Regions from separate parts of the Kitasatospora sp. NPDC001119 genome, predicted to be linked through region 2. Evidence: riboswitches for the same ligand, from Rfam matches in the RefSeq annotation. Region 2 holds a riboswitch; the other holds the start of a gene.

Region 1 (15,135 bases), on a different contig from region 2:
GCTGCTGCGCACCCTGGAGGAGCACGGCTTCGCCCGCCGCCAGCCGGACCTGCGCTACCGGATCGGCGGCCGGGTGCTCTCGCTGGCCCACCGCGCGCTGGAGGACTTCGACGTCCGGCAGGTCGCCGCGCCGTACCTGGCCGCGCTCAACGCCCGCTGCGGCTACACCGTCCGGCTCGCCGTGCTGCACGACGGCGAGGTGCTCTACCTGGACGAGGTGGCCGGGCCGCCGGGCGCGGAGCCGTCCCGGATCGGGCGCCGGGCCCCGGTCGACGGGACGGCGGTCGGCCGGGTGCTGCTCGCCGGGCTGTCCGCGGACGACGCCCGCGCGGAGCCCGAGCTGGCGGCGGTGCGCCGCCGGGGCTGGGCGGCCGAGTCGCGCGAGCACCGGGAGCCGGTGACCTGCGTGGCCGCGCCGGTCGCGGGCAGCGGCGGGCGGACGGTCGCGGCCTGCGCGCTGAGCGCCCCGGCGAGCGAGGTTCCGCCGGCCGAACTGGCCAGGATGGTGCCGGAACTGCTCTGCACGGCCGAGGCGATCTCGCTCGCGTACGGCGGCTCGCCTACTCCTCGCTGGTGCGAGAACCGTTGCGGTGCCAGGCCCGCGGGGCACGCCAGCCGTACTTCAGGGCGAGCATCCGCAGCCCGAAGGCGGTGAGCGCGGCGGCGGTGCCGGTCACGCCGGTGAGCCGGTCGGTGGCGATCAGCAGGGCGACGACGGTGGCGCCGACCAGGGCGGGGACGGCGTAGATCTCCCGGTCCCAGCGCAGCAGCGAGGGGATCTCCCCGGCGAGTATGTCGCGGATCACGCCGCCGCCAGCCGCGGTCACCATGCCGAGCGCGATCGCGGCGACGGCGCCGAGCCCGAAGTCGTGGGCCTTGGCGGTGCCGGTCACGCAGAACAGCCCGAGCCCGAGGGCGTCCAGGGTCTGCACCGCCCGGTTGATCCGCTCGACCTCCGGGTGCAGGAAGAACACCACCAGGGCGGCGCCCAGCGGGGTCACGAAGTAGCCGAGGTTGGTGAACGCGGCGACCGGGGTCGCGCCGATCACCAGGTCGCGCATCACGCCGCCGCCGAGGGCGGTGACCTCGGCCAGCACACAGATGCCGAAGATGTCCATGTTCTTGCGGACGGCGAGCAGGCCCCCGGAGAGGGCGAAGACGAAGATGCCGACGAGGTCCAGCGACTGCTGGACGTCGGTCGGGAAGAGCTGGGATGTCACCGTCCATGTGTACCCGATGTGCACGGATGTGCCGGTGAACGTCCGTTCTCCGGATGCGAACGCACCGCCGGAAGGGTGCCGGACGGCTTGCGCGCCGTCCGGCCGGAGCGGCTCGGCTAGCCTCCGCCTGTGAAGCTCGTGAAGCCCAGGTCGGCCCCGGCGTCACCGCCGGAACCGTCGAAGTCGCCGCCGGAACCGCCCGCCTCCGCCAGGCTCGGCTGGCTCGACGCGCTGCGCGGCGTCGCCGCCCTCGCCGTCGCCATGCACCACTTCGGTCTGCTCGGCAAGATCCCCCACGCGGACCGGGTGCCGCGCCAGCTGGACCTCGGCTTCTTCGGCGTGATGCTGTTCTTCCTGGTCAGCGGGTACATCATCCCGGCGTCGCTGGAACGGCGCGGCGACGTCCGGGCGTTCTGGACCGGACGGCTCTTCCGCATCTACCCCGCGGTGGCCGTCACGATCGTGGTGAGCCTGCTGGTGCTGCCCCGCGGCGGCCAGATCGTCCAGAGCTTCCCCTTCGACCACCCGGTGCTGTCGCTCGCCGCCAACGGCCTGCTGCTCCAGGACCTGGTGGGGGTGCCCAGCGCCATCGGCGTGATGTGGTCGCTCACCTACGAGATGGTCTTCTACTACTTCGTGTGCGCGCTGTTCGTCCGGGGGTGGCACCGGAACAGCGCGCCGATCGCGGTCGGCTTCGCGTCCGTCGCCCTGCTGCTCGGCACCTGGCTGCCGATCGGCGGGATCTCGGTGGACCTGGCGGCCACCAGGCACCTGGTGGCGGTGGCCGGGATCGTGGTGCTGATGGCGATGGCGTGCATCGCCACCGCCCGCCCGGACCTGACCCGTTGGGGCGCGCTGCTGCTCGGCGGCCTGGGCCTGGTCCTGATCACGGTGAACAACCGGAGCACCGGCTTCGAGACCATGCTGATCTTCGCGACGATGTTCGCCGGCACCGTGCTGTACCGGCTGGAGCACGGCCTGCTCGACCGGCTCCCGGCCCTGCTCTGCTGCGCCTTCGTGGTCGTCGCCGGCGTCACGGTCGGCTACCTGTACAACCGGGACACCGCGCTCTGGCACACCTGGACCCCTTCGTGGCAGTCCTTCTCCCTCGCCTACCTGGCCGCCTGGGCCCTGTTCGCGGCGGCCATGCTGCTGCGCCGGCGCCGCTTCCCGCGCTGGCTGAGCGGGCTCGGCACGATCAGCTTCTCGGTCTACCTGCTGCACGGGCCGCTGATGTACTTCGTCGGCTGGAGGCTCCAGGGCTACCCGCCGATCGTCGGGCCGACGGGGCAGGCCGCGCTCACCCTCGGCTACCTGGGGGCGCTCGTGGCGCTCTCCTACCTGTCGTACCGGCTGGTCGAGATCCCGTTCCAGCGCCTCGGCCGCCGGGTGGTCCGGGCGCTGGACCGCCGCTTCCCGGCCCCCGCCCCGGGCCCGCGCGAACCGGCGCCGAGGCCCGAAGCGGTGCCGGCCGCGGGCGTCTGAGGCGCCCGGACGCCTGGGACGCGGACGCCGAAGAGGCCGCCCGCCCCGGGGGTCCGGGGCGGGCGGCCTCTCGCGTCCGTGCGGGGACCTCAGGCCTTGGCGTCCGCCGGAGCGTTCCCCGGAGCGTTCTCGGGGGCGTTCTCGGGGAAGTGGCACGCCACCTGGTGCCCGGTCTCGAGCACCGCCAGCGGAGGCTCCTGGCTCGCGCACACATCCTGCGCCTTCCAGCACCGGGTGCGGAAGCGGCAGCCGCTGGGCGGGTTGATCGGCGAGGGGACGTCGCCCTTGAGCAGGATCCGGTCGCGGCCCGCGCGCTGGCGGCGGCGCGGGTCCGGGACGGGCACGGCGGACATCAGCGCGTTGGTGTACGGGTGCATCGGGCTGCGGTAGAGCGAGTCCCGGTCGGCGATCTCCACGATCTTGCCGAGGTACATCACCGCGACCCGGTCCGAGACGTGCCGGACCACCGAGAGGTCGTGCGCGATGATCAGGTAGGTCAGCCCGAGCTCCTGCTGGAGGTCGTCCAGCAGGTTGACCACCTGCGCCTGGATCGACACGTCCAGCGCGGAGACCGGCTCGTCCGCGATGATCATCTTCGGCTTCAGCGCGAGCGCCCGGGCGATGCCGATGCGCTGGCGCTGGCCGCCGGAGAACTCGTGCGGGTAGCGGTTGTAGTGCTCGGGGCTGAGCCCGCACAGCTCCAGCAGCTCCTGGACGGCCTTCTTGAGGCCGCCCTCGGGCACCGCGTTCTGGAGCCGGAACGGCGCGCCGACGATGGTGCCGACGGTGTGCCGGGGGTTCAGCGAGGAGTACGGGTCCTGGAAGATCATCTGGATGTCGCGGCGCAGCGGCCGCATCGCCCCGACGCTCAGGTGGCTGATGTCGGTGCCCTCGAACTCGATGGTCCCGCCGGTCGGTTCGTCGAGCCGGGTGACCAGTCGGCCCATGGTCGACTTGCCGCAGCCGGACTCGCCCACGACGCCCAGCGTCTCGCCGGCGTTGACGGTGAAGTCGATGCCGTCGACGGCCCGCACCGCGCCGGTCTGGCGCCGCAGCAGCCCGCCGCGGATCGGGAAGTGCCGGGTCAGGCCGGCCACCTTCAGCAGCGGCTCACGGCCGGGGGCGGGTGCCGACCGCGGGGTCGGAGCCGCCTGAGTGTCCGTCATCGGTTCTCTCCAGAAAGGTGGTACGAGGCCGGGCTCACAGCCGGGGCGCGATCTCTTCGGCGAAGATGCGGTGCCGCTCGCCGGCCGCCAGGTGGCAGGCCGCGAAGTGCCCGGGCACGGCCTCGGCCAGTGCCGGGACCTCGCTCGTGGAGCGCCCGTCGGTCAGGGCGGCGTACGGGCAGCGCGGGTGGAAGGCGCAGCCGGACGGCACGTTGATCAGGCTGGGCGGGGTGCCCTTGACCGGCACCAGCCGGTCCTGGAGTTCCCGGTCCAGTCGCGGCATCGAGCCCAGCAGGCCCCAGGTGTACGGGTGTTCGGGCGCGTCGAAGAGGGTCTCGGCCGGGCCGCGCTCGACGCACTTGCCGCCGTACATGACCAGGATGTCGTCGGCCAGTTCGGCGACCACCCCGAGGTCGTGGGTGATGATGATGACCGCGGAGCCGAACTCCTCCTGGAGGTCGCGGATGAGGTCCAGGATCTGCGCCTGGACGGTGACGTCCAGGGCGGTGGTGGGCTCGTCGGCGATCAGCAGCGAGGGGTCGTTGACCAGCGCCATGGCGATCATGGCGCGCTGGCGCATGCCGCCGGAGAACTGGTGCGGGTAGTCGTCCACCCGGCGGTCCGGCTGCGGGATGCCGACCCGGTCGAGCATCTCGACCGCGCGGGTCCGGGCCTGCTTCTTGGTGGCCTGGGGGTGGTGCACCCGGTAGGCCTCGACGATCTGCTGCCCCACCGTGTAGTAGGGGTGCATCGCGGTCAGCGGGTCCTGGAAGATCATCGCCAGTTCGCGGCCGCGCAGTTGGCGCACCCGGTCCGGGCCGGCCGCGATCAGGTCCTCGCCGTTCAGCCGGATCTCGCCGCTGATCCGGGCCCGCTTGGAGCGGTGCAGGCCCATGATGCCGAGCGAGGTGACGGACTTGCCGGAGCCGGACTCGCCGACGATGCCGAGGGTGCGCCCCTTGTGCAGGTCGAAGCTGACCCCGTCCACCGAGCGGACCAGGCCGTCGTCGGTGTCGAAGTGGATCCGCAGGTCGCGCACGGAGAGGAAGGGGTCGCCGGCCGGGGCGGGAGCGGCCGCCGGGTCCTTCTGGAGGTCGGTCACGAGAGCCTCACCCGGGGGTCGACGAGGGCGTACAGGAGGTCGACCACGAGGTTGCAGGCGACGATGAAGAAGGCGGCGAGCAGGGTGACGCCGAGGATCTTGGGCAGGTCGTTGTCGGAGATCGCCTGGACGGCGAACTGGCCGACGCCCTGGAGCGAGAAGACCTGCTCGGTGATCAGCGCGCCGCCGAGCAGCAGCCCGAGGTCCATGCCGAAGATCGTGACGATCGGGGTGAGCGCGGCGCGCAGCCCGTGCCGGGCGACGACCTTGCGCTCGACCAGGCCCTTGGCCCGGGCGGTGCGGATGTAGTCCTCGCTCATGGTCTCCAGCATCCCGGCGCGGGTGAGCCGGGCGTAGAGCGCGGAGTAGAGGAAGGCCAGCGAGATCCAGGGCAGGATCAGGTTGCGGGCCCACATCAGCGGGTCGTCGGTGAAGTCGACGTAGTGCAGGTTGTCCAGGATCGGCCACTCGTAGCTGAACAGCGTGAGCAGCAGCGCGCCGGTGAAGAAGACCGGCAGCGAGACGCCGGCGAGCGCGACGCCCATGGAGAGCCGGTCGAAGATCGACCGCGGCTTCAGGGCGGAGACGACGCCGGTGGCGACGCCGGAGACCAGCCAGAGCACGGCCGCACCGGCGGCGAGCGAGATGGTGATCGGGATCCGCTTGGTCAGCTCGGGCCAGACCTCCAGGTGGTTCTTGAAGGAGTAGCCGAAGCAGGGCACGTGACAGGTGGCCGGTTCCGGTCCGAAGTGGTACTCGGCGCCGCTGACCAGCCCCTTCAGGAAGTTCCAGTACTGGGTGTACAGCGGCTGGTCGAGGCCGAGGTTCTGCTTGACCGCCGCGATCGCGTCCGGCGACGGGTTCTTCCCGATGTACTGGGCGGCCAGTTGGTCGGCCGTCTCGCCCGCGAGGCGCGGGAGCAGGAAGAAGATCGCGAAGGTGACCGCGCTGACGACCAGCAGCAAAATCGCCGCCGCGAAGATCCTGCGGATGATGTAGGCAAACACAGTTGGGCGGCTCCGGCGGCCGCCGCCGTCCGGGATCTTCCGGACGGCGGCGGGCGCCGCTGCCTTCACCTGCCTTCAGGGATGCGGAGCCAGGCTCTTACTTGACGCCGATGTTCAGGTAGTCGTACTCGCCCGAGAACGCCGAGGTGGAGACCACGTTGGTGGCGTTGTCCGGGCGGTACAGGAAGACCTTGAAGTAGGTCAGCGGGACGTAGACCGCCTGGTCCATGACCTTCTTGTCGACGTCGCCGTAGATCTTCTCGCGGGCCGTCTTGTCGGGGTTGATCGCGGCGTCGTCGAGCAGCTTGTTGACCGCGGGGTTGTCCAGCTGGGCCAGGTTGTTGTTGCCGGACGGCTTGATGGTGCGGCCGTCGACGATCTGCTGGAGGAAGCCGTAGCCGGTCGGCCAGTCGGCGCCCCACTGCATCATCATCAGGCCGATGTTGTGCTCGGCCGCGAACTGCGGGGAGCCGGCGCTGTCCTGGAGGTACTTGCCCTGCGGGTACTGCTGGATCTCGGCGTTGATGCCGACCTTCTTCAGCGCGGCCTGGATCGAGGTGGCCGCGGCGACCTCGGTGGCGCGCTCGGTGCGGGCGGAGAGGACGGTGTTGATGCCGCCCTCCTTGCCGCAGGCCTTCAGGGCCTCCTTGGCCTTGGCCTCGTCGCCCTTGTTGTCCTTGGTCTCGTACGTGTTGAAGTCCTGGTGGCCCGGGATGTCCGGCGGGAGCACCGTGTTGGCGATCTGGCCGCGGATCGGGCCGCCGAGGGCGGTCTGCACCGAGACCTTGTCGACCGCGTACTGCACGGCCTTGCGGCACTCGATGTTGTCGAACGGCGCGAGCTTGGAGTTGATCGCCATGTAGACCAGGCGGCCGCCGTAGGCGTTGTCGGTGCTGGCCTTCAGCTTCTGGTTCTGGAGGATCTGCGCCTGGGTCTGCGGGTCGACGCCGCCGCCCACCAGGTCGACCTGGGCGTTGCCGGCCAGCAGGTCCTTGTCGATGGTGGACTGGTCGATGTTCATCCGGAGCACGATCTTGTCCGCGAGCTGCTTGCGGATCGGGTCGGTGCTCGCGTCCCAGTTGGTGTTCGGGACCAGGACGGCCTGCTTGCCGTCCTCGTAGGACTCGAACTTGTAGGAGCCCGAGGAGACGATCTTCTTCACGTACTCCGAGCCGGTGTCCTTGGCCTGCGGGACCGGCGCGGTCTGCGGGGCGCTGACCAGGTAGTCGAAGTCGGCGAAGGGCTGCTTCAGGTGGAAGACCACCGTGGTGTCGTCGGGCGTCTCGATCGAGTCGAGGCCGCCCTCCTTGTCCTTGTACGGACCGGCGTACGGCGTGGCGTTGTCGACCAGCAGGTCGTGGAAGTAGACCGGGCCGTTGGAGTTCACGTCCAGCGCGTAGTTCGAGCGCTCGACGGCGTACTTGACGTCCTTCGAGGAGATCGGGGTGCCGTCGTCGTACTTCAGGCCCTTGCGCAGCTTGTACGTCCAGGTCAGGCCGTCCGCGCTGACCTGGCCCATCGACTCGGCGAGGTCGGGGACGAGCTTGTTGCCCTCCTCGCCCGGCGCCGGGTTGAAGGTGGTCAGCGGACGGGCGTACAGGCGCGAGAAGTTGTAGATGTACGCGTAGTACGTGTTGCCCGGGTCGAGCGAGTCCGGGGTGCCCTTCATCTCGTAGGTGACCGTCCCGCCCTTCTTGTCCGAGGCGTTGACGATGCCCTTGGTGGCGGCGTTGGCGCCGGAGCCGCCTCCGGTGCCGGAGGACGAGGCGGAACCGGTGTCCTTCGACGAGCTGGTGCAACCGGTCACGACCAGGACGGCGGCGGCTGCGGCCGCGGTCAGGGCGACGGTACGGGACCTACGCATGGGTGAGATCAACCCCTTGGGGATGGGAGGCGGTGAAGGAGAGCCTTGACGGCGCATCACATGATGCGTGGTCATGTGCGGCGGGATCAGTTGCTCTTGGGATCGAGGGCGTCGCGAAGACCGTCGCCGAGCAGGTTGAAGGCGAGCACGGTGACGAAGATCGCCAGACCGGGGACCACCATGTACTGGGGGTCCACCTGGTAGTACCGGATCGCGTCCTGGAGCATCCCGCCCCAGGAGGCCTGCGGCGGCTGGATGCCGACGCCGAGGAAGCTCAGCCCCGCCTCGAAGAGGATGTTGGTCGGGATCAGCAGGGTCGAGTAGACCAGGATCGGACCGACCAGGTTGGGCAGCAGCTCCTTGAACAGGATGAACGGGCCGCGGGCGCCGAGGCTGCGGGCCGCGTGGACGAACTCCCGCTCGCGCAGCGAGAGCGTCTGGCCGCGCACGATCCGGCCCATGTAGGGCCAGTTGAAGAAGCCGATCACGAAGATCAGCACCAGCATGTGCAGCGGCAGGCCGTGCAGGCCGAAGGCTCCGCCCTGGAGCGAGGTCGAGATCGCGATGGCGAAGAGCAGCAGCGGGAAGGCCAGGAAGACGTCCATCACCCGGCTGATCACGGTGTCCACCCAGCCGCCGTAGTAGCCGGCCATGATGCCGAGCACGGTGCCGATGGTGTTGGACAGCAGGGTCGCGCCGAAGGCGACCAGCAGGGAGACCCAGGAGCCCTCGATGACGCGGGTGAGCAGGTCACGGCCCTGCAGCGGGTCGATGCCGAGCGGGTGTTCGAGGCTCATGCCGCCCCAGTCGCCGAACGGCAGACCGCCGAGGTCGGCGTCCAGCAGGTCCTGGTGGAGGGCGTCCGGGTCGAGCCCGAACATCGACTCGATCGGCTTGGCCAGCACGGCGAGCATGATCAGCAGGATCACCACGACGCCGCCGGCGACGGCGGCCTTGTCCCGCTTGAAGCGGGTCCAGGCGATCTGGCCGAGGGAGCGGCCCTCGATCTTCTTGGCCGGTCCGGCGGCGGCTGCTGCCTCCGGCTCGTTCCCGGCGGTGGTCACGGATGTCATGGTCAGTTGGTCCCCTCGCCGACGGTGGCCGGCCCACGGGTGCCGGTCGCCGTCTTCGGCGGTGCGGCTGCGGACGTGCGGAGGTGCTTAGGAGGAGCGGGTGTTGACGGCAGTGCGTCGTGCACAGGCACTGCCACCACGCGGGATGGGCGTCGCGTGGACGGGCTTGTCGGCGTGCGCGCTCACCTTTGTGGGGTTCCAGCACGCGCGGTGCGTTGCGCAGAACTCTCTGCCATCCGAACTGGCTTGCGCCAGCCCTGACAACCGACAGATGCCCAACTGTGATCTGCGTGCATGCACCTCCCCGATCTTCGGCATATACCTCTTCACATGGCTGTAACTGCCATGTCAAGATGACCGGGCCGCACATCCGGAAATTCGTCCGGAAAGCATCGAAGCCGACTTGACGGACAATCAAGTCGGCTTCGGAGAATGGGTTTTGGGATTCAGCGCCCGGGGTAGCCGGGCCACGGCCGCTGCGGCTGCTGCTGCCAGCCCTGCGCCGGCGGCTGGGTGCCGTACGCGTAGCCCGGCATCGACTGCCCGGGGTACGGCGGCGGGGGCACCGGCGGGTACGGGCCGGTCGGCGGGCGACCCGCCTCCCGGTCGAAGAACGGCCGCGCGTTGGCGCGCATCCACAGCGCCACCGGGTCGTACTCGTCCGACATCGCCACCGTGGACACCGCGAGCCCCTCCGGGGCCACCGCGATCGCGCGCTGCATCAGCGCCCGCACCGCCTCCACCGCCGGCGGCGAACTCTCGTAGAGGTCAAGGCCGATGGCCAGGTACGGCTCCCCCACCGCGGGCTGCACCCAGGCCCGGCGCAGTGCCCGGACCGCGCGCACCTCGGCGGCCTGCCGCTCCAGCAGCGCGAAGAACGGCTGGGCGTTCAACTGCGGCTCGCTGAGCTTCAACGGCCCGGCCGGCAGCCGGTCCAGGCCCGCGGCGACCCGCCGGAGGTCCGCCCAGGGCACCCCGACGCCGCCGCCGGGGGCGTGCGGGTTGAGCCACAGGCCCCAGCGGGTGCGGTACAGCGAGGCCGCGATCTCCCGGCCGGAGACGACCTCGTGGGCCCGCGCCCAGCCGGAGGCGGTCAGCTGCTCGGGCGAGGTGACGGCCGGCGCGTAGCCGTGGCCGCTGATCTCCATGTTCCCGTACTGCGCGTCCGGGCTGCCCGGCGTGCCGTGCCACAGCAGCATCCAGACCCGGCCGTCCGCCAGCGCGTGCAGCAGCCGCTCGTACGCGTCGTAGCGCTCCGGCGCGACGTCGCGCAGGGCGCGCTCCAACGCGCCGGGATCAGCTCCCGGGCGCCCGGCCGGTGCCTGGCCCCAGGGCCCCGGCACACCGCCCGCTCCCGTTCCCGCACTCATGCGCCCACCTCGCCGCGCCTCTTTCCCTCAACCCGCCGACCCGTCGGCCGTCTGCACGCACCCTATGGCGCGGCACCGGCCACCGCCACGGCGACGTGCCTCTGATCCGGACCCGCTCACGCCCGCGTGTGGAAAGGCAGTACCCGGGTGAGCAGCCACTCGACCACCGGGTCGTCGGCGAGGTCGAGCAGTACGAGGTGGACGCCCCCGGGCAGCGGCGCGGTTCCCAGCGCTCGCCCGAGTGCCTCGTTCACCGCGGCCGGGTCGGCCGGGGCCGCCGGGTCCAACTGGACGCCCACGAACATCACGGTCGGTTCGCCCTCGATGCTGGCCAGCGCCCTGCGGGCGGTCAACACACCGGGCAGCGCCGACAGTTCGCTCCGGCAGGCGGCCAGGAAGTGCTCCGGGTCCTCGCCCGGCACCGGCTCGCGCAGCGCCACCCGGCCGCCGGTCGGCTCCGCGGCGCCCTCGGCCTGCTCCCAGCGGTCCTCGCGCGGGCCGCGGCGCAGCTCGGCGACCCCCTGCGGCGGCACCGGGAGGCCCACCGGCGCGTCCGGGTTCACCGCGATGCCGAGGCCCAGCGGCAGTCCGCGGGCGAACTCCCACACCGGCGCGATCGCGAAGGCCATCCCCGGCGCCTGCTGGAGGAACACCTCCTGCGAAGAGAACACCGGCACGTACGGGTCGCCGCCCAGCTCGATGGTCGGCAGGTCGAGCGCCTGGCCCTGCGGGTCGGCCCCGGCCGGCAGCGGCACCCACACCTGGCTGCGCGCCAGCACCTCGAACACCCGTGGGGTCGCGCCCGGGTCGCCCAGGGCCGCGGTCAGCACCTGCTCCAGTTCGTTGGCCGGCCAGGAGCCGCCCGCCGGCGCCTCCTCCGGTCCGCCCCACCCCTGCTGCTGCTCCACCGGGTACCCCATGCGCCGCCGATTCCGCCCTCTGCCGTCGGCCGCCCACTGCCGCACCGACGCGCAGCAGTCTAGAGGCGTGCGGGGGGTGCGGTCAGGACTCGTGTTCGGGTCCCGCGCGGTGTGACCGGGTCCCCCCTCCCCTCGTCGTCCGGGACGTGCCATGATGTGCCCGTCCGACGGCATGCGCCGCGGGCCCCCACAACTCCATACCGGCCGCTCGAACCCGCGCGGGAGAGCCCGGAGTGCCGCTCAGGCACAGCCGGCGCCGAAGGAGCAAGTCCTCCCCGGAATCTCTCAGGCACCCCTACCGCACGGGTTAGGCACATCTGGAAAGCGGCGCCCGGCCCTGTCGTGCGCCCACCCACGGTGCAAGCCGTCATGCTGTCCCCCAAGCTGGAAACGGCTGCGGGCGGCGGGGCGGTGAAGCTCTCAGGTTCGACGACAGATGGGGAGACCCACGCCGCCGCATGCCCGCGCGCAGGGTCGGCCCCCAGCGGGTCCGGTCCGGTGCGTGCACCCCTGAGTGCCCCGACCGAGGAGTTCCTGGCCATGTCGTCCCTCCGCCTGACCGCGCTCGACGCGCTGCACCGCGCCCTCGGCGCGACCATGACCGACTTCGCCGGCTGGGACATGCCGCTGCGCTACGGCAGCGAGCGCGAGGAGCACCTCGCCGTCCGCACCAAGGCCGGCCTGTTCGACCTCTCGCACATGGGCGAGATCACCGTCACCGGCCCGCAGGCCGGCGAGATGCTGGACCACGCCCTGGTCGGCTTCGTCTCCGCGCTGGGCGAGCTGCGCGCCCGCTACACCATGATCTGCGCCGAGGACGGCGGCATCCTGGACGACCTGATCGTCTACCGCCTGCGCGAGGACGCCTTCCTGGTCGTCGCCAACGCCTCCAACGCCCAGCTGGTCCTCGACGAGCTGATCGCCCGTGCCAAGGGCTTCGACGCCGTCGTCACCGACGACCGCGACACCTACGCGCTGATCGCCGTCCAGGGCCCGGAGGCCACCGGCATCCTGGCCGACACCACCGACGCCGACCTGCCCGGCCTGAAGTACTACGCGATCCTCCCAGCCTTCGTGGCCGACCGCGAGGTGCTGCTCGCCCGCACCGGCTACACCGGCGAGGACGGCTTCGAGATCTTCTGCCACCCGGCCGACGCCGAGCCGGTCTGGCAGGCGCTGACCGCCGCCGGCGCGGACCGCGGCCTGGTCCCCTGCGGCCTGTCCTGCCGCGACACGCTGCGCCTGGAGGCCGGCATGCCGCTGTACGGGCACGAGCTGTCCACCGACCTGACCCCGTTCGACGCCGGCCTGGGCCGGGTCGTCCGCTTCGACAAGACCACCAACGAGGGCGCCTTCGTCGGCCGCAAGGCCCTGGAGGCGGCCGCCGCCGCGGCCGAGACCAACCCGCCGAAGGTGCTGGTCGGCCTGGTCTCCGACGGCAAGCGGGTGCCGCGCGCCGAGTACACCGTGGTCTCCACCGAGGGCGAGCCGATCGGCCGGATCACCTCCGGCGCGCCGTCCCCGACCCTGGGGCAGCCGATCGCGATGGCCTACGTCGACGCCGCCCACGCCGCCCCCGGCACCACCGTCGCGGTGGACGTGCGCGGCAAGCACGAGCCCGTCAGGGTCGTGGCGCTGCCGTTCTACAAGCGCGCCCGCTGACCCCTCGCACGCCCCCCGTTTTCCCATACGCGCACGTCGCAGCCGTCCGCGCGGCGGCCCGCTTCGTCGTACCCGCTTCCCATCCTGGAGAATGACGCCATGAGCAACCCCCAGCACCTTCAGTACACCAAGGAGCACGAGTGGCTGACGGCCGCCGTGGACGGTGTCTCCACGATCGGTATCACCAAGCACGCCGCGGACGCGCTCGGTGACATCGTCTACGTGCAGCTGCCCGAGGTCGGCGAGACCGTGACCGCCGGCGAGACCTGTGGCGAGCTGGAGTCCACCAAGTCGGTCAGCGACCTGTTCTCCCCGGTGACCGGCGAGGTCACCGAGGTCAACCCGGACGTCCTGGACAACAACGCCCTCGTCAACAGCGACCCCTTCGAGGGCGGCTGGCTGTTCAAGGTGCGCGTCGAGGCCACCGACGAGCTGCTCAGCGCCGACGAGTACGACGCGCTCACCAACCCCCAGGGCTGAGCCCCCGACGGGACGGGCCGCCGCACCGCGGTCCGTCCCGCCCTGGCCCCTTTCCCTCCTCCTCCCGGGAAGACCACACCATGACTGTTCTCAACCAGTCCCTGCACGCCCTCGACCCGGAGATCGCCGCCGCGGTCGACGCCGAGCTGCACCGCCAGCAGACCACCCTGGAGATGATCGCCTCCGAGAACTTCGCCCCGGTGGCGGTCATGGAGGCCCAGGGCTCGGTGCTCACCAACAAGTACGCGGAGGGCTACCCCGGCCGCCGCTACTACGGTGGCTGCGAGCACGTCGACGTGGTCGAGCAGATCGCGATCGACCGCATCAAGGCCCTGTTCGGGGCCGAGCACGCCAACGTCCAGCCGCACTCCGGCGCGCAGGCCAACGCCGCCGCGATGTTCGCGCTGATCCAGCCGGGCGACACCATCCTGGGCCTGAGCCTGGCCCACGGCGGTCACCTGACCCACGGCATGAAGATCAACTTCTCCGGCAAGCTCTACAACGTGGCCGCGTACCACGTGGACGAGAAGACCGGCCAGGTCGACATGGCCGAGGTCGAGCGCCTCGCCAAGGAGCACCAGCCGAAGCTGATCATCGCCGGCTGGTCCGCCTACCCGCGCCAGCTCGACTTCGCCGCGTTCCGCCGGATCGCCGACGAGGTCGGCGCGCTGCTCATGGTGGACATGGCGCACTTCGCCGGCCTGGTGGCCGCCGGGCTGCACCCGAACCCGGTGCCCTACGCGGACGTGGTCACCACCACGACCCACAAGACCCTGGGCGGCCCGCGCGGCGGCGTCATCCTGTCCAAGGCCGAGTTCGCCAAGAAGATCAACTCCGCGGTCTTCCCCGGCCAGCAGGGCGGCCCGCTGGAGCACGTGATCGCCGGCAAGGCGGTCGCCTTCAAGGTCGCGGCCTCCGAGGAGTTCAAGGAGCGCCAGCAGCGCACCCTGGACGGCGCCCGCATCCTCGCCGAGCGCCTGCTCCAGGCCGACGTGGCCGAGGCCGGCGCCAGCGTGCTCTCCGGCGGCACCGACGTCCACCTGGTCCTGGTCGACCTGCGCAACAGCCAGCTCGACGGCCAGCAGGCCGAGGACCGGCTGCACGAGGTCGGCATCACCGTCAACCGCAACGCCATCCCGAACGACCCGCGCCCGCCGATGGTCACCTCGGGCCTGCGCATCGGCACCCCGGCCCTGGCCACCCGCGGCTTCCAGGCCGAGGACTTCCGCGAGGTCGCCGACATCATCGCCGAGGCGCTCAAGCCCGCCTTCGACGAGACCGTCGCCGACGCGCTGAAGGCCCGGGTCTCCGCCCTGGCCGCGAAGTACCCGCTCTACCCGAACCTCTGATCACTCCGGTGATCGTTCGGGCGGGGTGACCGGCCTCACCCCTCCGGCGTACCAGGCACCCCGGGGCACCGCGCACACTGGAAGTGCGCGCGGTGCCCCGTCCCGTGTCGGCCCCTCCCTGCCCGCAAGTCCTTCCACGCGACCAGACAAGGACGTCCCCCGTGGCCATCAGCGTCTTCGACCTCTTCTCCATCGGCATCGGCCCGTCGAGCTCCCACACCGTGGGCCCGATGCGCGCCGCCCGGATGTTCGCCCGCCGACTGCGCACCGAGGACCTGCTGGACCGGGTGACGGGCGTACGGGCCGAGCTGTACGGCTCGCTCGGCGCCACCGGCCACGGCCACGGCACCCCGAAGGCCGTCCTGCTCGGCCTGGAGAACGCCTCGCCCCGCACCGTCGACGTCGACCAGGCCGACAAGGACGTCGAGCGGATCCTC
Region 2 (15,135 bases):
GCAGCGCACGCCCTCGGGGTACCGCAAGTTCAGCCCGGCCGACGTCGAGCGGCTGGCCTACGTCCTGCGCATGCAGCGGGACCACTACCTGCCGCTGCGGGTGATCCGGGAGCACCTGGACGCCATCGAGCGCGGTGAGAACCCGCCCGCGCTGCCCTCCGCCGCCGACACCCGGCCCGGGCCGCTGGAGGAGGCGGACCGGGAGCTGGTGGCCGGCGGAGAGGTGCCCTCCGGCGTCCGGCTGGGGCGCGCCGAACTGCTCGCGGCGGCCGAGGCCGGGGAGCCGGAACTGGCCGAGTGGGAGTCCTACGGGCTGGTCGCCCCGGGACCGGACGGCGGCTACGACGGCGAGGCGCTCCAGGTGGCCCGGCTGGTCGCGGAGCTCGGCCGGTACGGGCTGGAGCCCCGGCACCTGCGCGCCATGAAGGCCGCGGCGGACCGCGAGATCGCGCTGGTGGAACAGGTGGTGGCGCCGTTGCGCCGGCACCGGAACCCGCAGACCAGGGCGCACGCGGAGGCCACCGCCCGGGAGCTCGCGACGCTGTCCGTACGGCTGCACGCGGCCATGGTCCAGGCCGGGATGCGGACGCGCGGATAGCGCATGCCGCCCGCGGCGCGCCCTGGCCGCACCGCGCTGACCAGCGGCGTCGGCCCTGCGCTTTCATATCCGGGAGCGGAGCCATAGGGTTGCCTGTGTGAATGAGCTCGACGTCGTGGGTGTCCGAGTGGAGATGCCTTCCAACCAGCCGATCGTGCTGCTGCGGGAGGTCGGGGGAGATCGCTATCTGCCGATCTGGATCGGCCCCGGCGAGGCGACCGCGATCGCCTTCGCCCAGCAGGGCATGACGCCGGTGCGGCCGCTGACGCACGACCTCTTCAAGGACGTCCTGGAGGCGCTCGGCCAGCAGCTCACCGAGGTCCGGATCACCGACCTGCGGGAGGGCGTGTTCTACGCCGAGCTGGTGTTCGCCGGCGGGGTCGAGGTGAGCGCGCGGCCGTCCGACGCCATAGCGCTGGCGCTGCGCACCGGCACGCCGATCTACGGGAGCGAGGAGGTGCTCGCCGAGGCGGGCATCGCGATCCCGGACGAGCAGGAGGACGAGGTCGAGAAGTTCCGCGAGTTCCTCGACCAGGTGTCGCCCGAGGACTTCGGCGGCAGCGGCCCGCAGTAGCGGGGCCCGACCGTGCGGCCTTTCGGCCCATCGTTTTGCCAAAATCCGTCCATCTACCCACACTAGGGGCACGAAAAACCACTCTCCTGAGTGATGTGGTTTGTCTGGCCCGGCGTGGCGATCGTTGACGGGTCATAGGGGACTGCCTACCGTCAGGAGTGGCTGTCCGGGTGGCCGATGCCCGCAGTCGGGTTGCCCGCAGCACAAGTGGACGGAGGCAGGCATGAGCAGCACCGGCGATGACGCGGCCGTGGGAGGCCGGTGCGCCGTGCACATGCCGCGCACCGCTCGCACCGTCACGGATTTCCCCCGGGTCGGCAGGTTCCCGGCCGTACAGGCGGGCCAGCCGGCCATCGAACGGCTGGCCCCGACGTCCGACCTGCTCGGCTTCCGGGGCCCGACGGCCTGTGCGGCGGCCGGCATCACCTACCGTCAGCTGGACTACTGGGCCCGCACCGGACTGCTGGAGCCCAGCGTCCGCACCGCGTACCCGTCGACCAGCCAGCGGCTCTACAGCTTCCGCGACATCCTGCTGCTGAAGATCGTGAAGCGGCTGCTCGACGCGGGTGTCTCGCTGCAGAACATCCGGGTGGCGGTCGCCCACCTCCAGGCCGCCGACCAGGCCGACCTGGCGGGGATGACGCTGATGTGCGACGGCGCGACGGTGTACGAGTGCACGACGCCGCAGCAGGTGGTGGACCTGCTGAAGGGCGGTCAGGGGGTCTTCGGCATCGCGGTCGGAGCGGTCTGGCAGGAGCTGGAGCTCACCCTCGGGCGGCTGCACGCCGAGCGCACCGACACCGGCGAGACGATGGTCGGGCACGACCCGGCCGACGAGCTGGCCCAGCGGCGCAACCGGGCGGTCTGAGCAGGCGTTCGACGGGGCCGCGGGCCCGGACGGGGAACCGTTCGGACCCGCGGCCCCGTCGTGTTCCCCGGTTGACGTGATCGAGGGAGGGCACGTGGGAGTCGGTACCGGCATATCGGGGCTGCTGCGGCGCAGGGCCGGACTGCTGGGGGCCCGGCTGCGGCAGCGGCGGACGCAGCGCAGGGTGTTCCAGGTCGGAACGGTGCTCTGCTCGCTGGCGCTGGCGCCGAGCGCCTGGGTGTGGTTCGCCGCGGGGGACCGGGTGGGCACCGTGGAGAGCGCGCCCGCCGCGCCGGTCGCGGTGGTCTTCGGGGCCGGCCTGTACCAGGGCAAGCCCTCCCCGTACCTGGAGCACCGGCTGGTGGCGGCGGTGGACCTGTACCGGGAGGGGAAGGTGCAGGCGATCCTGGTGACCGGGGACAACGGGCGGGTCGAGTACTCCGAGCCCGACGCGATGTACGACTACCTGACCCGGAACGGCGTTCCCGAGGACCGGGTGGTGCGGGACTACGCGGGCTTCGACACCTGGGACTCCTGCACCCGGGCGCGCCGGATCTTCGGGGTGGACCACGCGGTGCTGGTCAGCCAGGACTTCCACGTCCGCCGGGCGCTGGCGCTGTGCGAGGCGGCGGGGATCCGCTCGTACGCGGTCGGGGTGCCGGAACTGCACGACGCGACCTGGCTGTACGGCGGGCTGCGGGAGGTCGCCGGGGCGGGCAAGGCGGCGGCCAACGCCTGGCTGCGGCCGGACCCGGTGTTCCTCGGACCCCGGGAGGACGGTATCCCGAAGGCGCTGGCGGAGGCCGCGAAGCAGTAGCGACGGGGGCCGGGAGCGGGGCCTCCGGCCCGGTTCGTACGCACTGTCGGACCCGTACGCGATGATCGGCGGGTGCGATCTCTGCCGAGCATCATCCACCTCGACATGGACGCCTTCTTCGCGGCGGTGGAGCAGGCGGCCAAGCCCAGCCTGCGCGGCAAGCCGGTGGTCGTCGGCGGGCTCGGCGGACGCGGGGTGGTCTCCACGGCCTCGTACGAGGCGCGCAGGTTCGGGGTGCACTCGGCGATGCCGATGGCGCAGGCGCGCCGGCTCTGCCCCAACGCGGCCTTCCTGGCGGGGCGGTTCGAGGCCTACCGGCAGAACAGCGAGATCGTGATGGGGCTGCTGCGGCAGCTCTCCCCGCTGGTGCAGCCGCTCAGCCTGGACGAGGCCTTCGTGGACCTGGAGGCCGGCCCGTACGGACCGGCACTGCTGGAGGCGGACCACGAGACCGGCGAACGGCTGGTCCTCGCGCTCGCGGAGGACCTGCGGGCGGACATCCAGCGGTCGACCGGGCTGACCGGCTCGGTCGGGGCGGCCGGGTCCAAGCTGATGGCCAAGATCGCCTCCGAGCAGGCCAAGCCGGACGGACTGGTCATGATCGAGCCCGGGCAGGAGCGGGCCGTGCTCGGCCCGATGCCGGTGCGGGCGCTGCCCGGGATCGGGCCGGCCACCGAACAGGTGCTGCGCCGGGCCGGGCTGAGCACGGTGGCCGACCTCGCGGAGGCGGGGGAGGCGGAGCTGGTGCAGCTGGTCGGGCGGGCTCACGGCGCCGGGATCTTCCAGATGTCCATAGGGCTGGACGAGCGGCCGGTGATCGCCGACCAGGACGCCAAGTCCGTGTCGGTGGAGGACACCTACGAGGTGGACCTGGCCGACCGGGAACGGGTGCTGCGCGAGGTGGAGGCCCTGGCCGGCCGGTGCGTACGGCGGCTGCGGGCGGCCGGGCGCTCGGGGCGGACGGTGGTGCTCAAGGTCCGGCGGTTCGACTTCTCGACGCTGACCCGCTCGGAGACGCTCGGCGGGCCCACCGACGACGAGGCGGTGATCACCGCGACCGCGCGCCGGCTGGCCGAGCAGGTGGAGATCACCGGCGGGGTCCGGCTGCTCGGCGTGGGCGTCGCCCAACTCGCCGACTACACCCAGGAGGACCTGTTCGCCCAGGCGCTGCGGGAGGAGGCCGCGGAGCACGCGGAGGCGGCGGCCGAGGCCGAGGAGGCCGAGGCGGAGCCGGAGGCCGTCGTGGTGCGGCGGTGGGTGCCCGGACAGGACGTCCGGCACGAGGAGTTCGGTCCGGGCTGGGTGCAGGGCAGCGGCGTCGGGAGGGTCACCGTACGGTTCGAGACGCCGTGGGACGGGCCGGGGCGGGTACGGACCTTCGCGGTGGACGACCCGGCGCTCGAACCGTCCCGGCCGCTGCCGCTGCGCCGGGACGAGGGGCCGGACGAGGGGCCGGACGGTGTGTCGGAGGGGAACGGCGGGCCGGGGGAAGGAGCCTGAAACGCGAAGCGGCCCCACCCGGTGGGGGAGTACCGGGTGGGGCCGATCACCGTGCCGGACCCCGTGCGTTCGTGATGCCCTCACGATGTACGGGGACCGGGCCCCGCGCCCTGTCCCTGAGCGCGGGGGCCGGACGCCTCGTCAGGCGTCGGTCTTGACCAGCTCGGGGCTGGAGTCCTGCTGGGCCGAGCCGCCGACGACCGTCGCGGTGGCGGCCGACTTGGTGCCGCGGATCAGGAACGGGACGACACCGGCGACGACGCAGACCACGGCCGCGGTCCAGAACGCGTGCTTGTAGGCGTCCAGGGTGGGCAGCGACAGCGGGATCTGCGGCGGCAGCTTCATGGTGTCGCCGGTCAGGATGGCGGCCATGACGGCGGTGCCGATCGCGCCACCGACCGTGCGCAGCACGGAGTTCATGCCGTTGGCGATACCGCTCTGCTCGACCGGGACGGCGCCGTTGATGTAGGCCGGCATCGCGGCGAAGGCGAGGCCGACACCGAGACCGAAGATCGCCGAGGCGGTGTAGATGTCGCCCTCGTGCCCGTGGCGCACGGCCAGGTAGGCCATCGCGATGGCGCCGAGGACGCCACCGAGGACCAGCGGCAGGCGCGGGCCGCGACGGGCGATCAGCAGGGCGCCGACCGGGGCGGCGACCATCGAGCCGATCGCGGACGGCAGCAGCAGGAGGCCAGCGTGCAGCACGCTGGCGGTGAAGCCGTAGTGGGTCAGCTTCTCCGGGGTCTGGGCGAAGTTGCTGATGACCATGAAGGAGCCGTACATGCCGAAGCCGATGAGCAGGCCGGCCACGTTGGTGAAGGCGACGGCCGGACGGGCCATCATCTTCATGTCCACCAGCGGGTGCGCGACCTTGGTCTCGATGATCCCCCAGATCAGGGCGACCACGGCGGCGACGGCGAACAGGCCGAGCGTCTTGTTGGAGGTCCAGCCCCAGTGGTTGCCCTGGCTGACCGCGACCAGCAGCGCGGAGAGCCAGCCGGCCAGGGTGAGGGCACCCAGCGGGTCGGCGCCGCCCTCCTTGTCGGTCACCGGGTCGGTCGGGACGCGGAAGGCGACCAGGGCGATCGCGATCAGGCCGAAGACCAGGCCCATCCAGAAGATCGACTTGTAGTTCCAGTGCTCCAGCAGGAGACCGGTCGCGACCAGGCCGAGGCCGGAGCCGACGCCCATCGAGGCGCTGATGGCGGCGACGCCGCCGGTCACCTTCTGCTTGGGCAGCTCGTCACGGACGATGCTGATCGCCAGCGGCAGGACGCCACCGCCGGCGCCCTGGAGGACACGGGCGACGACCAGCCAGGTGAAGGAGTGGGTGCTGACCGCCAGCGCCGAACCGGCGACCAGGCCGGCCAGCGAGATCAGCAGCATCGGCTTGCGGCCCCGGAGGTCGCCGAAGCGGCCCAGGAGGGGAGTCAGCACGGCTGCGGAGAGCAGGTTGGCGGTCATCAGCCAGGTGACGCTGGACGCGGAGACGTGCAGTTCCTTGGCCAGCGAGGGCAGGATCGGGACGACCGCGGTCTGCACCACGCTGAACGACAGCATCGCCAGGATGAGGGCCGGCAGGACCCGGGCGCTGCTCTGCTTCTCGGCCGCGGTGGTGGGCTGTGGTGCCTCACTCACGGTTGCTTCCTCCCGTACATAGTGAATGAACTGAAGTAACCATGCAGGGAGATACTTCAGAGTGTCAAATATCGAGTGGTTAAGTTTTGGCAAAGGTGAACGGTCGGGTACGTGACAAGGGCCGTGGTGGGGGTGGCGGGGGCGGGGAGGGGCGTCTGCGGTGGGTGTGCGAGAGGGGCCCCGGACGGTGTCCGGGGCCCCTCTTCGCGGGTGGTGTCAGACGAGCGGGCGCAGTGCGGCCGGGCGGGGTGAGTCGGTGGCGGGGGGTGAGGCGGGGGGCGGGGTCGAGCCGGCCGGGGAGGTGTTCTGGGTGGCGGTGGTGTCGTGGACCTCGACGTGCTCGCGGCGGAGCTCCTCCCGGACCACCTCCTCCGTCGTGTAGCGCTCGACGACCAGGCGGACCCGCTCGACGGGCGCGAGGTACTTGCGGACCACCGCGCGCTCCTCGCGGAGGGTGACCTCCTCGACGGCCTCGGCGATGTCCTTCTCGCTGAGCGTGGCGCGCTCGGCGTCGCTGACCGGCATCCGCTCGACCCGGACGCGCTCGTGGACCACCGGGATGCGGCGCTCGACCTGTTCGGTCGTCACGTACTTGCGCAGCTTCGCGGTGCCGAGGGTGTGCCACTCGGTGGTGACCTCCAGCCGCTCCTCGCGGCAGGTGATCTCGACCGGGCCGCTGGGGGCGGACGGGGCGCCGTCGGCGTGCGCGGCGCCGACGGTCGCCGCCGGGGCGGGCGTAGACGCGGGGGCGGGCTGCGACTGCGGCCTCGGCTCCACGGTGGGTGCGACGGGGGCGGCCGCCGGGGTGGCGGTGGTGGCCTCGGGGGTGCTGAGCATCCGCATGTCGGCCTCCGGGGCGGTTCTGGTGCTGTCGGCGACCGCGGCGGTGACGGCGGCGGTGGGCGGGGCGGTGGCGACGGGGGCTCTGGCCGGGGCGGGCTCGGGAACGGGCTCGGGGGAGCGCTCGGGGGTGTGGAACGTGAGCGACTTCGCCGGGGCCGCCGCGGTCGTCGTGGCGGCGGCGGCCGCCGCCGTGGTGCCGAAGTCGAGGTCGGCCTGCCTGGGCCGGCTCCCGTTCTCGTGGCTCGGGCGGCCGTCCATCGGGGTGTCGAGCCCGTAGTAGCGGTACAGCTGGAGCTCCTGGGCGGGGGACAGGTGCTGGCCGACGCCGAAGTCCGGCGACTCCTTCACCAGCGACTTGTCGTACGGCACCCGGAGCTCGTCGCCGGCGAACTCGCTCGTGGTCAGCGGGACGAAGGCGTCCCGACCGAAGATGCCGGTCCGGACCGCGGCCCACTCGGGCCGGCCGGTGGCGTCGTCCAGGTAGACCTCGTCGACCGTGCCGATCTTGTCTCCGTTGCGGTCGACGGCCTTGTGACCGATGAGGTCCCGGGGGTCGATGTCGGTCTGCACTCTTTCCTCCCGTGCGCTGAGCTTGCGGAACTCCCGCAGGAAGGCGGCCGGAGCACCCGTTCCGTCCGCCACTTCACACCAAAAGCCATGAATCGGACGGACGCGAGCGGGGTGCGCCGGACGGGCTGCGCGCTGGACCGTCCGGGGGACGCGCGTAGACCCCGAACGACCTGACGCACCCGTGATCGGGGGGCCTCCCGCTGGTACCCTGGGCGACGACCGCAGAGCCCGCTCGGGAGAGTCTCCGACTGCGAAAGCCGCTGGTCGGAGCGCCGAAGGAGCAACTCCTCCCCGGAATCTCTCAGGCATCCGTACCGTGTGGGGTAGGTCACTCTGGAAAGCAGGGCAGGAGCGTCGGCGCGGAAGCCGGCGATCACCACCCTCACCGACGGTGCAAGCCGACGGAGCGCCCACAGCGCCCCGTGCGGGTGAAGCTCTCAGGTCCCGATGACAGAGGGGGAGGCCTGTCGGGTCCGCCCGCCCAGGTTCGTCCGCTGTCCGCAGCGGCGAGGCCGGCCGGCGTGCGTACCCCCGCCGGTCCGTGACCAGGAGGCCTCGACCACCATGAACGCCCAGCCGAACGCGGGACGCCCCACCGGCGCCTCGACCCTCACCGAGCTTGAGCTGGCCAGCCCCTTCGAGAACCGCCACATCGGCCCCGACGCCGCCGCGCAGGAGAAGATGCTGGCGTCCGTCGGCTACGGCTCGCTGGACGAGCTCGCCGCCACCGCGGTGCCCGAGGCGATCCGCTCCATCACCGCCCTGGACCTGCCCGCGGGCCGGACCGAGGCCCAGGTCCTCGCCGAGCTGCGCGAGCTGGCCGGCCGCAACCAGGTGCTCCAGCCGATGATCGGCCTGGGCTACTACGGCACCTTCACCCCGCCGGTGATCCTGCGCAACGTCATGGAGAACCCGGCCTGGTACACCGCCTACACCCCGTACCAGCCGGAGATCTCGCAGGGCCGCCTGGAGGCGCTGCTCAACTTCCAGACCCTGGTCTCCGACCTGACCGGCCTGCCGACCTCCGGCTCCTCGCTGCTGGACGAGGGCACCGCGGCCGCCGAGGCGATGGCGCTGGCCCGCCGCGTCACCAAGGTCAAGGGCGGCGTCTTCCTGGTCGACGCCGAGACCCTGCCGCAGACCGTCGCGGTGATCAACACCCGTGCCGTGCCGACCGGTGTCGAGGTCGTCGTCGCCGACCTGTCCGAGGGCATCCCGGCCGAGATCGTCGAGCGCGGCGTCTTCGGCGTGCTGCTCCAGTACCCGGGCGCCACCGGTGTGGTCCGCGACCTCACCGCGGTGATCGAGCAGGCGCACGGCCTGGGCGCGATCGTCGCCGTCGCCGCCGACCTGCTCGCGCTGACCCTGCTCAAGTCCCCGGGTTCGCTGGGCGCCGACATCGCCTGCGGCACCTCGCAGCGCTTCGGCGTGCCGATGGGCTTCGGCGGCCCGCACGCCGGCTACCTGTCGGTGCGCGCCGAGTTCGCCCGCTCGCTGCCCGGCCGCCTGGTCGGCGTCTCCGTCGACGTCGACGGCAACCGCGCCTACCGCCTGGCGCTGCAGACCCGCGAGCAGCACATCCGCCGCGAGAAGGCCACCAGCAACATCTGCACCGCCCAGGTGCTGCTCGCCGTGATGGCCTCGATGTACGCCGTCTACCACGGCCCCGACGGCCTGGCCGACATCGCCCGCCGCACCCACCGCTACGCCACCGCCCTCGCCGAGGGCCTGCGGGCCGGCGGCGTCGAGCTGCTGCACGGCGAGTTCTTCGACACCGTCACCGCCGTCGTCCCGGGCCGCGCCGCCGAGATCGCCGCCGCCGCCCGCGCCAACGGCATCAACGTCCACCAGGACGGCGCGGACCGGATCTCCGTCTCCACCGACGAGACCACCACCCGCGAGCACCTGGCCGGCGTCTGGGCCGCGTTCGGCGTCCCCGCCGTCGAGGTCGCCGAGGCCGCCGACGCGCTGCCCGCCGCGCTGCTGCGCGAGGACGAGTACCTGACCCACCCGGTCTTCCACAGCCACCGCTCGGAGACCGCCATGCTGCGCTACCTGCGCCGCCTGTCGGACCGGGACTACGCGCTGGACCGCGGCATGATCCCGCTGGGCTCCTGCACCATGAAGCTCAACGCGACCACCGAGATGGAGGCGGTGACCTGGCCGGAGTTCGGCCAGCTGCACCCCTTCGCGCCGATCGACCAGGCCCAGGGCTTCCTGACCCTGATCCGCCAGCTGGAGCAGCAGCTGGTCGAGGTGACCGGCTACGACGCCGTGTCGATCCAGCCGAACGCGGGCTCGCAGGGCGAGCTGGCCGGTCTGCTGGCCGTGCGCGCCTACCACCACGCCAACGGCGACACCCAGCGCGACGTCTGCCTGATCCCGTCCTCGGCGCACGGCACCAACGCGGCCTCCGCGGTGATGGCCGGCATGCGCGTGGTCGTGGTGAAGACCCTGGTCGACGGCGACGTGGACGTCGAGGACCTGAAGGCGAAGATCGAGCAGCACCGCGACAACCTCGCCGTGCTGATGGTCACCTACCCGTCCACCCACGGCGTGTACGAGACCCAGATCACCGACATCTGCGCCCTGGTGCACGAGGCCGGCGGCCAGGTGTACGTGGACGGCGCCAACCTGAACGCCCTGGTCGGCTTGGCCAAGCCGGGCAAGTTCGGCGCGGACGTCTCGCACCTGAACCTGCACAAGACCTTCTGCATCCCGCACGGCGGTGGCGGCCCGGGCGTCGGCCCGGTCGCGGTGCGCGCCCACCTGGCGCCGTACCTGCCGAACCACCCGCTGCAGCCGGAGGCCGGCCCGGCCACCGGCGTGGGCCCGATCTCGGCCGCGCCGTGGGGCTCGGCGGCCATCCTGCCGATCTCCTGGGCGTACGTCCGGCTGATGGGCGGCGAGGGCCTCAAGCACGCGACCCAGGTCGCGGTGCTGAACGCCAACTACATCGCCAAGCGCCTGGCGCCGCACTTCCCGGTGCTCTACACCGGTCCGGGCGGGCTGGTCGCGCACGAGTGCATCATCGACCTGCGCCCGCTGACCAAGGAGACGGGCGTGACGGTGGACGACATCGCCAAGCGCCTGATCGACTACGGCTTCCACGCGCCGACGATGTCCTTCCCGGTGGCCGGCACGCTGATGATCGAGCCGACCGAGTCCGAGGACCTGCACGAGATCGACCGCTTCTGCGACGCGATGATCACCATCCGGGCCGAGGTCGACAAGGTCGGCTCGGGCGAGTGGGCGGCCGACGACAACCCGCTGCGCAACGCCCCGCACACCGCCGCCACGCTGGCCGGCGACTGGGCGCACGGCTACTCGCGGCAGGAGGCGGTCTTCCCGGCGGGCGTGAACCCGGCGGACAAGTACTGGCCGCCGGTGAGCCGGATCGACGGCGCGTACGGCGACCGCAACCTGGTCTGCTCCTGCCCGCCGCTGGACGAGTACGGCGTCTGACCCGACCGGGCCCAGGTGGTCCGGGTCGGACGGCAGGGCCCCGGCGGAGTTCTCCGCCGGGGCCCTGCCCGTCTGCGCTGGTCGGCGGCTGCCCCCGCCGTACGGTCGGACCGGGTGGTCAGGCCGCGTGGGCGACGGGGCGGCGCGGGGCGATCACCCGGCCGTCGGGCAGCAGTTCGCCGGTGTCCTCGAACAGGACGACGCCGTTGCAGAGCAGGCTCCAGCCCTGCTCCGGGTGACGGGCCACCGATACGGCCGCCTCGCGGTCCTCGGACTCGGCCGTCGGGCACTCAGGACGGTGCTGGCACATGCGTACCCTCGCTTCGCTCTGCGATCCTCCCCGTGGTGCGGTCGCCGGAGGTGGTGCCGTCCGGGGCCGCCGCGGTGGTCGGATCCTGTCCGCGCGCCGGCCAAGTGTGGGCCGGCGCCCAAGTGGGTAGGACAGGGGGTCCTTCCACGCTGGTTCCCAGTGTCGGCATCCCGGGAGCCGCGCGCAGGGATTTCGTGACATGCGCCACAACTCCCGGGTAGAGATCACCCGTTCAGGTGGGGCCGACGGGAAAAGGCGCACCGGTGGGTCAGTCGGGACATGGCCCGTTGGGGCCATGCCGAATGGCCCGGACGGGTGGTCACCGTTTGGGTGAGGGTTTGGGAGCGGGCGCGCGGGCGCGGTCGAGGGCCGCCGGGCGGGTGGGCCCGGCGGCCCGTGGGGCGTCGGCGGGTCAGGAGGTGCCGAGCAGCAGCGGTCCGGCGAGCGGGGCGCGTGCGAGCAGCGGCAGCAGTTCGGCGGCGGGCCGGGCGCGGTGCGCGGCGACGCCGAGCGGGGCCGGGGCCAGGGGGATCAGGAGGTCGCCGTCCGGGTCGGCGTCGGGGTTGTGCAGCCAGAGCGCCGTGGCGTACTGGCCGGGGAAGGTCAGCAGCCGGGGCTGCCGGCGGGTCCGGGAGCCCTGGGCGAGCTGCCAGGCCTCGCGCAGCGCCCGGACCGTCGAGTCGAGGTAGGGGCCGGCGGTGAAGTGGGAGAAGCTGTGGCCCTCGGCGCTCTGCACCACCTCGGCGGCGGCGGCCACCTCGGCGCCGTCCTTGATCAGGAAGCGCCAGCCGGTGCGGCGGGCGGCCGGCAGCTCCGGGCGCGGGCCGTTCAGGACGTGCACCGCGAGCGGGTGGGCGGGGAGCAGTGGGCCGGTCGGATGGCGCAGTGCTGCGGCGGCGGGCTGGCGCAGCGCGGTCTCCGAGTCGAGCGCGCCCAGGATGGCGCGCAGGGCGCTCGGCGGGGGCTGGGGGGTTTGCAGAGTCATGGCGGGGTCCGCCTCTCCAAGCGAGATCGGCGTGCGAGTGCGGCATACCGGCGTGGCGGGGCGACGCGTCGTCGGTGACGGGGCCGGGCCGTGTCCGGTTGTGCAGGATCGCGGTGCCGGCGCGGTCGCCGCCTCGACGAGGGCTTTCGGGGCGAGGCGGACCGGCCGGAGCGCTGTGCGAATTCGAACAGGTGCGCAGGGTGATCTGTTTATCACAGGCTGTGGTGTCGGGCAAGTCCACAGTTCGTCTGATTTTCCGTCAGATGCCTTGCATTGCAAGCCAGTACGCACGTTCGGGTATCGATCTTCGCGGTGGGCATCATGCTTGCACGGTCGGTCGACCGGGTGCTCGACGGGGTGGCTCTGGAGGAGGGGACCGTGGGCGAGAAGGTCGTGGCGACTCGGGCGGAACTGGCGGACCGGCAGCTCTACCGGCGCAAGCTCCACACGTGTCTGGACGTGCTCGGACGGATGATCCGGGAGGACCGCTTCGACCGGCCGCGGGCGGTGATGGGCCTGGAGATCGAGCTCAACCTGGCCGACGAGCAGGGCCTGCCGGCCATGAACAACGCGCAGGTGCTGAGCGCGATCGGCTCCAGCGACTTCCAGACCGAACTGGGCCGTTTCAACATCGAGGTCAACATCACGCCGCACCGGCTCTGCGGGCACGTGTTCGAGGAGCTGCGCGAGGAGATCGACACCGGGCTGCGCTACGCCGACCGGCAGGCGGCCGAGGCGGGCGCCCGGATCGTCATGGTGGGCATCCTGCCGACCCTGGAGCACGCCCACACCGGGCTGGACGCGATGAGCCACAACCAGCGGTACAGCCTGCTCAGCGACCAGATCCTGGCCGCCCGCGGGGAGGACATCGCGCTGGACATCGAGGGCGTCGAGCACCTCCAGCTGGAGTCGATCACCATGGTGGCCGAGGCCGCCGCCACCTCGCTCCAACTGCACCTCCAGGTGACCCCGCAGCGGTTCTCCTCGGTGTGGAACGCGGCCCAGGCGATCTGCGGGCCGCAGCTCGCGCTCGGCGCCAACTCGCCCTTCCTGTTCGGGCGGGAGCTGTGGCGGGAGACCCGTCCGGTGCTCTTCCAACAGGCCTGTGACACCCGTACGGCGGAGCTCAAGGCCCAGGGCGTGCGCCCGATCACCTGGTTCGGCGAGCGCTGGGTGGACTCGGCGTACGACCTGTTCGAGGAGAACCTGCGGTACTTCCCCGCGCTGCTGCCGATCTGCGACGACGAGGACCCGATGAAGGTGCTGGCCTCCGGCGGCGCGCCCAGGCTCGCCGAGATGCGGCTGCACAACGGCACCATCTACCGCTGGAACCGCCCGGTGTACGACATCGCGGGCGGGGTGGCGCACCTGAGGGTGGAGAACCGGGCGCTGCCGGCCGGGCCGACGGTCGCCGACACGCTCGCCAACGCGGCCTTCTACTACGGGCTGGTGCGGGTGCTGGCCGAGCAGCCCCGGCCGATCTGGACCCGGCTGCCGTTCGAGCGGGCGGACGAGAACTTCCAGCAGGGCGCCCGGTACGGCATCGACGCGGTGTTCCAGTGGCCGCGCTCGGGGCGGGCCGGGCGCGGCGGCGGGCTGCAGACCGTGTCCGCGGTCGACCTGGTACTCAACGAGCTGCTGCCGATGGCCTACCAGGGGCTGGACGAGTGGGGCGTGGAGCCCGCCGACCGGGACCGCTACCTGGGCATCATCGAGCAGCGCTGCCTGCGCCGCACCAACGGCGCGTCCTGGCAGACCGCGACCTTCCACCGGCTGCGCGAGCAGTACGGGATGGACCGGCCGGCCGCGCTCGCGGCGATGACCAGGCGCTACGCCGAACTCATGCGCGGCGGCGAGCCGGTGCACACCTGGCCGGTGGGCTGAGCCCTCCCCGTCGGGGCGGTCCGGCGGCTGTGTCAGGATGATCGCTCCGGCGGTCGGCCGACGGCCGGAGCGACCGCCCGTCCGCTGGAGCCCCCGTGACCACCGTCCCGACCGCGCCGGAGACCGCGAATCCCACCCGTCGGCTGTTCGGCGCGGAGCTGCTGATCGTCCTCGGCCTCTCGCTCGGGGCCAGCGGGATCAGCGCGCTGATCAGCTTCACCGGCTCGCTCACCGAACCGCTCAAGCTCGGCCAGCAGGTCGCCACGCTGAACGGCTCGCGGGCGCCCGGGCGGCCCTGGCTGGACCTGGTGTGGCAGCTGTACTACATCGGGCGCGGGCTGATGCCGGTGGTGCTGGTCGGGTACCTGCTGGTGCGCGAGGGCGTCGCGCTGCGGGTACTGGGCTTCGACCTCGGGCAGAAGCTGCGCGACCTGGGCCGGGGCGCCGCCGTCGCGGCCGCGATCGGCGGGTCGGGGCTGGCGCTCTACCTGGCCTCGCAGGCGGCCGGGTACAACCTGACGGTGGCGCCGTCCGGGCTGCCGGACGTGTGGTGGCGGGTGCCGGTGCTGCTGCTGTCGGCCTGGCAGAACGCGATCCTGGAGGAGGTCGTCGTCCTCGGCTACCTGCTGCGCCGGGTGGGGCAGGTCGGGTGGTCCTGGCCGGCGGCGGTGGCGGCGAGTTCGGTGCTGCGCGGCTCCTACCACCTCTACCAGGGGGTCGGCGGGCTGGTCGGCAACATGGTGATGGGCGCGGTGTTCTGCCTGCTGTACCGGCGCTGGGGGCGGGTGATGCCGCTGGTGGTGGCGCACGCGCTGATCGACACGGTGGCCTTTGTCGGGTACGCGCTGCTGGCCGGGCACGTCAGCTGGCTGCCGACCCCTTGAGCGACCGCGCCCGGCCGCGCGGCGGACGGGCGAGCAGCCGGTCGACGTGTCGGCGCTCCAGGCCCTCGCCGGGGTCGACGGGCAGCAGCAGGCGGTCCCGGCGCAACCGGGAGCGGCGGACCAGCCGCGGCGGGATGACGTCGTCCACCCAGGCGAACGGCCGGCCGGCGGCGTAGCGCAGCAGCGGGGCCCACTTGGC

The links. A riboswitch is a leader RNA that binds a small molecule or an ion and turns the genes downstream of it on or off. The one in region 2 is predicted to bind glycine.
Region 1: it holds a riboswitch for glycine, as region 2 does, so the genes downstream of both, gcvT (glycine cleavage system aminomethyltransferase GcvT) here and gcvP (aminomethyl-transferring glycine dehydrogenase) in region 2, are expected to answer to the same signal.

Annotation. Positions count from the first base shown of each region.
Region 1 covers NZ_JBSFKI010000043.1:8,581-23,715, reverse strand. Annotated here, with positions in the region: gene ACWDD9_RS36390 (IclR family transcriptional regulator) at 1-655, shown strand, start outside; gene ACWDD9_RS36385 (trimeric intracellular cation channel family protein) at 561-1,220, opposite strand; gene ACWDD9_RS36380 (acyltransferase family protein) at 1,350-2,705, shown strand; gene ACWDD9_RS36375 (ABC transporter ATP-binding protein) at 2,795-3,871, opposite strand; gene ACWDD9_RS36370 (ABC transporter ATP-binding protein) at 3,906-4,973, opposite strand; gene ACWDD9_RS36365 (ABC transporter permease) at 4,970-5,980, opposite strand; gene ACWDD9_RS36360 (ABC transporter substrate-binding protein) at 6,078-7,844, opposite strand; gene ACWDD9_RS36355 (ABC transporter permease) at 7,931-8,917, opposite strand; gene ACWDD9_RS36350 (enhanced serine sensitivity protein SseB C-terminal domain-containing protein) at 9,364-10,287, opposite strand; gene ACWDD9_RS36345 (enhanced serine sensitivity protein SseB C-terminal domain-containing protein) at 10,404-11,207, opposite strand; glycine riboswitch at 11,417-11,518, shown strand; gene gcvT (glycine cleavage system aminomethyltransferase GcvT) at 11,748-12,869, shown strand; gene gcvH (glycine cleavage system protein GcvH) at 12,969-13,349, shown strand; gene glyA (serine hydroxymethyltransferase) at 13,430-14,698, shown strand; gene ACWDD9_RS36325 (L-serine ammonia-lyase) at 14,860-15,135, shown strand, end outside.
Region 2 covers NZ_JBSFKI010000009.1:244,239-259,373, reverse strand. Annotated here, with positions in the region: gene ftsR (transcriptional regulator FtsR) at 1-598, shown strand, start outside; gene ACWDD9_RS14330 (bifunctional nuclease family protein) at 696-1,172, shown strand; gene ACWDD9_RS14325 (MerR family transcriptional regulator) at 1,396-2,040, shown strand; gene ACWDD9_RS14320 (SanA/YdcF family protein) at 2,135-2,857, shown strand; gene ACWDD9_RS14315 (DNA polymerase IV) at 2,930-4,357, shown strand; gene ACWDD9_RS14310 (MFS transporter) at 4,499-5,995, opposite strand; gene ACWDD9_RS14305 (PRC and DUF2382 domain-containing protein) at 6,212-7,480, opposite strand; glycine riboswitch at 7,632-7,735, shown strand; glycine riboswitch at 7,737-7,869, shown strand; gene gcvP (aminomethyl-transferring glycine dehydrogenase) at 7,973-10,873, shown strand; gene ACWDD9_RS14295 (DUF5999 family protein) at 10,992-11,183, opposite strand; gene ACWDD9_RS14290 (hypothetical protein) at 11,596-12,168, opposite strand; gene ACWDD9_RS14285 (glutamate--cysteine ligase family protein) at 12,547-14,052, shown strand; gene ACWDD9_RS14280 (CPBP family intramembrane glutamic endopeptidase) at 14,148-14,936, shown strand; gene ACWDD9_RS14275 (HAD domain-containing protein) at 14,914-15,135, opposite strand, start outside.